2 regions of the Methylocystis sp. H4A genome follow, and region 1 is predicted to be linked to the other one. Evidence: riboswitches for the same ligand, from Rfam matches in the RefSeq annotation. Region 1 holds a riboswitch; the other holds the start of a gene.
What was found. A riboswitch is a leader RNA that binds a small molecule or an ion and turns the genes downstream of it on or off. The one in region 1 is predicted to bind fluoride.

Region 1 (3,783 bases):
CGCGATGAAGGCGACGCCGGCCAAATTGCGCCGAGGCGCGCTGAGGCAAGCGTGGCAGTCAGATCATAAGGGTCACGCTTGGCCATTGATGGCGCGACCCCACGCAATGCGCGCATAGGAGCGCATATGCTGAACCAGTCCGATTTTCGCCAACCCTTCAGGAAGCGCGGTTTGACGCCGACGCTGCAGATCGAGCGTGGCGCGTTATGCCGACTATCCGCGGGCCAAACAGGCCCTCGACCGTTTGGGGCTCCTGCTCGACCATCCTCGGGGAAGGAGGAGGCCTTCCGTTGCGATTTATGGCGACAGCGGCATGGGCAAAACCATGATCATGAAGCGATTCCGTGATGAACACCCGCCGGGCTTCAATGCGGTCACGGGAGCGCTCCGAACGCCTGCGCTCGCGATGGAGATGACCAGTCGACCTGGAGAACGCCGCTTCTATGCTGAACTGCTCACGCTTCTTGGCGGGCCGCAGCGTCCGCGCGCAGACATTGCGCAGATGGTGCAGTCCGCATTGCGGATCTCGGTGTTCAAGTTCTTGTTATCGACGAAGTCCACAATATTCTCGCCGGTTCCTATCGCGAACAGAGAGTCGTGCTGAACACCCTTCGATTCTTGAGCAATCGCCTTCAAATCTCGCTTGTTTGCTTTGGCGTCAACGAAGCGCGCGAAGCCATCAGCGGTGACGTTCAACTTGCCCGCCGGTTTGAACAGTTCACGCTGAACCGTTGGGCGGCGGATGAAATTTGAATCGCTCGTCGCGTCCACTCTGCGTAACACGCCGCTACGTAATCCTTCCGTGCTCAGCACGAAATCATTGCGTTGGATGCTGCAGCAACGGGCGCGAACTGGCGCATTCTTACAATTAAGCGCAGCGTGACAGACGGGCTCGCATCGCGGTCAGCGCGTTCCCGGTCGATCATCAGCGCCACGTCGTGGATGGTCTCGAACAGAAAACGGCGCATGAAGCGGCGAAACCACCAGTAGATGGTTTGCCAGGGCGGAAAATCCTTGGGCAGCATGCGCCAGCCGCAGCCGGCGCGGGCGATGTAGCGGATGGCGTTCAAAACCTCGCGTGGGTCGACCGAAGGCTTGCGCCCTCTGCGCGCAGGTGAGGGAAGGAACGGCTCAACGCGCTCCCACTCCTCATCGGTCTAATCCGTCGGGTAACGTTTGGTTTTCTTCTCAATGGCGGCCATCTTGGCGCGATTCGCTCGGGTCCACATCCCTAGCTTGAATCACGCCCCTATCTCCGTCGCAACCATTCTCAAACGGTCTCTCAGGGCTGCTCCATCAGTTCCTCGGCGGAAAGCCGTGCGAGCGATTGTTTGCGCTTCTTGGACGCGTAGCTTGGATAGGCGAGCCAGACGACTCCCGAGAGCAGGATGAACGCCATTGCGCCGAACAGAAAGACGTCGTTGAGCGCGAGGATCGACGCCTGCTGTCGAATGAGCTGCGCCGCGCGGCTCTGCGCGGCGGTGGGCGACATGCCCATCGCCTGCATGCGATCCAGGAAAGTGGCGAGCAGGTCGAGCGAGGCGAAGCGCCGTCCGCCGAAATGATCGGCGAGATCGAGCTGATGGAACGGCGTTCGGCGGAAGAAGAGAACGCCGAGCAGCGAGATGCCCAGGGCGCCGGCCACGGTGCGCAGCATCGCGAGCTCTTCCGCCGCGCGGATCAGTCGTTCGCCGACGAGCCCGGTCATGGCGAGGGTCGCGAGCGGCGCAAAGAACATCGCGAGCGAGAAGCCGAAAAAGAACATCGGCGTCTTGACGTCATCGAAATAGGCGTTCTTGTCGTATTGTCCGAGCCAGACAAAGGTCACTGCGAGACCGATGAAGTTGAGGAACACGATCAGTCGCGCGTCGACGTTCCTCGTGATTTCATGCACGACGGCCGCGGCCGCCATCGCCAGAAAAATCATGATCAGATAGACCATGCCGGCGAGCGAGGACGTGTAGCCGAGCAGCACCTGCAATTGCACGATGAACACCGAGAGCAGGCCCTGAATCACCAGGAAGCCGACGATCGAGCAGAAAGTCGCGATGGCGAAGTTGCGATGCAGAAACAGACGCAGGTCTAGCGCGGGCCGTCGTTCGCCGAACTCCCAAAAGATGAACATCGGCAGCGCCAGCAGCACGACGAGCAGCAGCCATCCGAGGAGAGGCTCCGCGAACCAGTCGAAATCATTGCCCATGTTGAGAATCGTCTGCACGCCGAGCAGCACCGCGGCGAGCAGAATGAAGCCGATCGTATCGAAGCGCGTCATGCGGCGCTGAAAGCCGCGCCGGTAGAACAGCGCGGCAATGATCGCCGCGACGGGCATCACGACCAAGACGTTGGAATAAAATAGCCAGCGCCAGTCGAAATATTCGGCCCAGAAGCCGCCCATGAATACGCCGATGGTGAAGGGCGCCATGCTCATGACGCCCCAGAAGCCGACGCCGAGCGTGCGCTGGTGATCCGGATATTGCGCAAGCGTCACGGATTGGGCGAGCGGAAGGGCGACGCCGCCGGCAAGGCCGAGGAGAAATCGCATCGGCGCGAAAAACCAGATGGTTTCGCTCGCCGCGCACATCAGCGAGAAGATGGCGTAGAACATGAGCGCGCCGATCAGCACGCGATAGTCGCCGAAGCGCCCGGAGAACCACCGCGACAGTGGCAGGCCGAGCGCGATTCCCACCATGTGGTCGGTGGTCGCCCAGGTGCCGAAGCTCGGCGTCACGCCCTGCAGACTGCCGGCGGCATAGGGCGCGAGCACCGTGTAGCCCGGAACGTTCGAGAGCATGACGACATTCGCCGCCCCCGCCGCGCCATTCAGCAGCAGGAATCGCCAGCCTATCATTCGGGCCGGCCTATCCATGATCGCCACCCTCGCTCCGTTCTATAATCGCTACTGGGCGGTATTACGCGACATCATCCGCGGTTGTCGACTAGAGCAACGACGGACTCCGACACAATGTAGAGCAGGGGTCATCAGCCGCAGGCGGTTGAGCGCGAACTCGATCGCCGGGACAAGGATAACTGAATCGGACCTAAGCCTGTCAATGGTGAAAGTAGCAGGAAGAACATCAGACAGGACGCCATCCTTGGGTGAAAGACAGAAAATTGCTCACCGATCACGCAAGCTGCATCTTTGCCGTCTTCATCGGCTAATTGCGTGCCCGTTGTTGGATTCAAAATTGGCGGGTTGATACAAAGGCTTGGCAAAATGGTAACGTGGCTGTTTGCTATCAGTATCAGCCTCAGCATGGCAATTTCCGTAGCGTGAACCTGTCCCATTCAGCAGTCATCTTCGTCCCCGCCGTCGTCATCTGCTGTTTCTTGGTCGGCAAGTCGTTCTGGATCGTATTCCAGACGGTCTGACGCGGCAATCGATCGACGACGTGGAGCGCGGCGCAATGGATTCAGATTGGGTGCCCGGGAAATCCCCTTTGCAAAGGATCGCGCTGTGTCCGATGGGTGCGCTGCGGCAGGCATTCACCATTCGCGAGGCCAGCAGCAATCAGGGCGTTGTGCTGCCTTCCAACGTCCGGGTTACCCAAGCGCCTCGCTCAGCCAGTTGTGCGACATGGTCCGTACGCGCTCATGCTCGGGCTAGACACCTACACCGCCGCGAGTGGTGGAAGCGTCCAGGGCTATCCGGTTTTTCACCATCTTGAGCGTGTGGTGGACGGAGGGATCATCTGGGCGCCCGCCATTGAAGGCGGCGTCGTGCGCACGACCTGCAGCGGTGACTTCGAGTTAGATATCGGTCGGGACATATCCGTTGGTTACACG
Region 2 (3,783 bases), on a different contig from region 1:
CGTCGGCGAGAGCCGCGGTTGAGGCGACGCCGACGGCGCAAGAATCGGCCCCGGCGTCGGCGCCGCCGACCCAGGTGGCGCGCGCCGTCGAGCCGACCTTGCGGGCTGCGCCCGAGGACGCCTTTCAGCAGGAGGCCCCGATCCGCTACGGCATGGGGGACCAGGTCTTCGTGCGCATCTTCAAGCAGGAAGGGCAGCTCGAGCTCTGGCTTCGAAAGAGCAACAGCCGCTTCTCGCTCTACAGGACCTATCCAATCTGCAAATGGTCCGGCAAGCTCGGACCCAAGCTCAAGGAAGCCGACTACCAGTCGCCGGAAGGCTTCTACAGCGTCTCGGCGAAGCAGCTGCATCCGCATTCGAATTATCACCGCGCGTTCAACGTCGGCTATCCGAACGCCTTCGATCGCCAGAACGGGCGGACCGGCGGTCTCGTCATGGTGCATGGCGCGTGCAAGTCGGTCGGCTGCTTCGCCATGACCGACCGCGGCATCGAGGAAATCTACGCCTTCGTCGAAGCGGCGATGCGCGCCGGCCAGCGCGAAGTGCAGGTGCACATTTTTCCCTTCCGCTTAACGGAGCATGCGATCGCTCGGGAAACCGGCGGCAGCTGGCTCGCCTTCGTCGGCGCGGGCGGCAATTATCAGCACTGGACCGAGTTCTGGCACAATCTGAAGCAGGGCTACGACATCTTCGAGCAGACCGGCGAACCGCCGGTGGCCTTCGCCTGCGGCGATCATTACGCCTTTGGCGCGGGCGATTCGTCCTGCCGACGCATCGCCGGCTGGTGATCGGGGCGCAACGCTGAGACAAGACTGTTCAGCTTGGTTTCAGCCGGCGCGCGTGAGGATACTTCGGCAAAAGCGCTGGGGGGCGCAAACAAGGAAAACGCCCGCATGCGGCTCGTGACCTATCCTATCGTCGGCGCGGCTTGCGCGCTCGGCATCCTCTTCGCGCCGATCGCCCAGGCGGCCAATGCGCCGCTGTGCTTCGCGATCGCCGAAAACTACAACAAATGCATGCGCCAGCATCAGTACGGGCGCGGCGGGCATGGCGGTTATGGTCCGGGTTACGGGCAAGGATACGGCCAAGGTTACGGCCAAGCCTATCGCCGTGGCTATCCCGGCGCAGATTTCGGCGGCGATCCCGGCGACTATGATGGCGATGGCGGCTACGGCGGATTTGGCGGCGACGACGGCTATGGCGGCGGCTCCCGCCGTCACCACCGTCACGAGCGCTCTCAGGCGGCCTGCGCGATCTGGATCGCTCAGATGCAGGCCAGCGGCTGCCTCAACTAGCCGAAGCAATGGCGCGGCACGATTGCGCCGCGCCGGCGCCAGATCTCAGCCACCAGTCTCACCTGTAAGGTTTCGGGCACTCGCCGTCGGACTTTTTCGCGACCTTGGCGGCGCGACGCGTGCAGTCGTTACCATAGGTTTTATCGTCACAGCCGCACACCGGGCGATAGTCCTTGGTGCATATCTTTGGAACCTCCACACACTTGCCCGCGATGTCGGCTCCGCGGCATTGGCCCGGCTCGGGGTCGCACCACAAGCCTGTGTCGCATTGAATGCCGGCGATGCCTGCGCACATCTCACCGACCTTGGCGGCCGAGGCGGGCGCGGGAGCAAAGAATACGAAGAGCGTCGAAGCGAGGAGCGCGCAGAGGCGCAAGCCAAGGCGTAAATACATAGCAATTCTCCAAAAAATGCTTTCGTAACGGAGGGATAACGCCTCGGACCGGCGAGCGTTCCCGCGACGGCGACGGCGGCTGCAGGGCGCTCCGAATCCAGGGAGGGGTCATCTCACCGCGTCATGGCCGCGCTTGTCGCGGCCATCCACGCGATGACGCGAGGCAAATGTGAGGATATGAGCCGAACCTGCCGTCTCCGCGCGAAGCGTTTCGCGGCTGACCGGCGTGGATGCCCGGCACAAGGCCGGTCATGACGGCTGAGAGTGAGCTGAAATTAACCAGAGTTCGAAGCCCTGTCGGCGGCCAGCGACGGCGTTGATCGTTTGCGCCGGCTCGACTATGCTGGCTCCCACACGGGATGGGGCTCCCGGTAACCGCCTGATGAGGCTGATGGCTCCTGCCGCAAGGACGCGCGTCCTGCGGGAGGGGCGCGCCTAAAACGCCGCCTGCCGCAGCATGTTTGTCGTCCGCCTGTTGGAAAGGACGACGTCATGGGCTTCTTCATCGTATTTGCTGGCGGGGGACTGGCCGCGGCCGCGCGCCACGGGGTCAATCTTCTTCTTGCCCGACTGATCGGCGTCGGTTTTCCCTTCGGGACGCTGGCCGTGAACGTGCTTGGCTCGTTCCTGATGGGCGTGATCGTGGGTTATTTCGCCTTTCAGGGCGAGGCGTCCCAGAACTGGCGCCTGTTCCTCACGACCGGGATTCTTGGCGGCTTCACCACCTTTTCGGCGTTCTCGCTCGAGACGGTTTTGCTTTACGAACGCGGCGAACTGGCGATGGCGGCCTTCTATGTCGTGGCGTCAATCGGACTTGCGATTGCCGGCCTCCTCGCCGGCGTGTCGCTGCTGCGCCATTTTTCGTGAAGGGTTCGAACTCCAGCCTGGCGTGGAGATGCGGCAGCAATTTGCAAATGAAATTTGGCGAACGGCGGTCGAGGAACTGTTTGTGGGCGAAGCGATAGTCCGGGATTGGCGCTTTGCGGCCTGTGCCCGAACTGCAGAATTTAGCGCATTGAGGTCATCGCATGTCGTCGCATGAAGCGCTTCCCAAGGAAACGGAGAGGATCAGTGATTCCGTGGACCCTGCTCGACACAGCGCCGATACCGGGCGGCGAGGGCGAACTCCGCCTCAAGCGTCGCGGCGCAGAATTCTCGATCACGTTGGGCAATATCGAACTGATGAACAGTCGCCTCAGTGGCTCGGAGGAGGCGCTCGCCACGCTCTCTTGCGAGAGAATTCAGGCGCGCCCACAGCCGCGTGTTCTGATTGGCGGGCTGGGGATGGGCTTCACTCTGCGCGCCGCGCTCACTGTACTCGGCGCGAAAGCGCGGATCGTTGTCGCCGAACTCATTCCGGCGGTCGTGGCCTGGGCGCGCGGTCCGATGGCGGAAGTCTTCGGCGCCAGCCTGACGGATCCGCGCGTCAGCATCGAGGAAGGTGACGTTGGGCGCCTGATCCGGTCTGGCCGCTCGACTTATGACGCAATCCTTCTCGATGTCGATAATGGCCCCGAGGGCCTGACTCGCGAAGCCAATGACGGACTTTACGATATCGAGGGATTGAAAGCGGCCCGCAAGGCGCTGCGCCATGATGGGGTGTTGGCCGTCTGGTCATCGGGGCCGGATCGGAATTTCACGTCGCGCCTCCGCAAAGCCGGGTTCCGCGTGGATGAAGTCAAGGTGCGCGCCAACGGCCAACGCGGTGGCGCCCGGCACGTCATCTGGATCGCGACAAGAGAGTCGACGCCTCAGATGCAATAGAAAGCCAATCTCTATTGAAACCGAAATCGACAGCGCCCCGCCTTTTTTCTGGCCGCCCCACATATTGACAGTCGCCGGCTTTGAAGGGTAGATGAACGTCGCTTCGGCGCGGCGGTTTCGCCGCGCTTTTCGTTTGCGCCTGGCGCAAATTCGAGGCGAAGCCACTAACTGCCAAGAAGCCGGCCGGCGGAGACGCCAGCGTCGGGACGAACACAGGAAAAAAAGATGTTCGCAGTCATCAAAACCGGCGGCAAGCAATATAGCGTCGCCGCGGGGGACGTGATCACCGTCATGGCGCTCGACGGCGCGCCGGGCGACGCCGTCACTTTC

Region 2: it holds a riboswitch for fluoride, as region 1 does, so the genes downstream of both, crcB (fluoride efflux transporter CrcB) here and IYW40_RS01735 (MFS transporter) in region 1, are expected to answer to the same signal.

The regions. Positions count from the first base shown of each region.
Region 1 covers NZ_JADNQY010000013.1:9,386-13,168, forward strand. The annotation lists partial or broken gene IYW40_RS01725 (TniB family NTP-binding protein) at 215-838, shown strand; partial or broken gene IYW40_RS01730 (transposase) at 900-1,229, opposite strand; gene IYW40_RS01735 (MFS transporter) at 1,283-2,848, opposite strand; fluoride riboswitch at 2,964-3,023, opposite strand; gene IYW40_RS21555 (family 1 encapsulin nanocompartment shell protein) at 3,568-3,783, shown strand, end outside.
Region 2 covers NZ_JADNQY010000025.1:223,235-227,017, reverse strand. The annotation lists gene IYW40_RS12600 (murein L,D-transpeptidase family protein) at 1-788, shown strand, start outside; gene IYW40_RS12595 (hypothetical protein) at 894-1,295, shown strand; gene IYW40_RS12590 (Kazal-type serine protease inhibitor family protein) at 1,354-1,590, opposite strand; fluoride riboswitch at 2,036-2,097, shown strand; gene crcB (fluoride efflux transporter CrcB) at 2,182-2,556, shown strand; gene IYW40_RS12580 (spermidine synthase) at 2,761-3,453, shown strand; gene rplU (50S ribosomal protein L21) at 3,679-3,783, shown strand, end outside.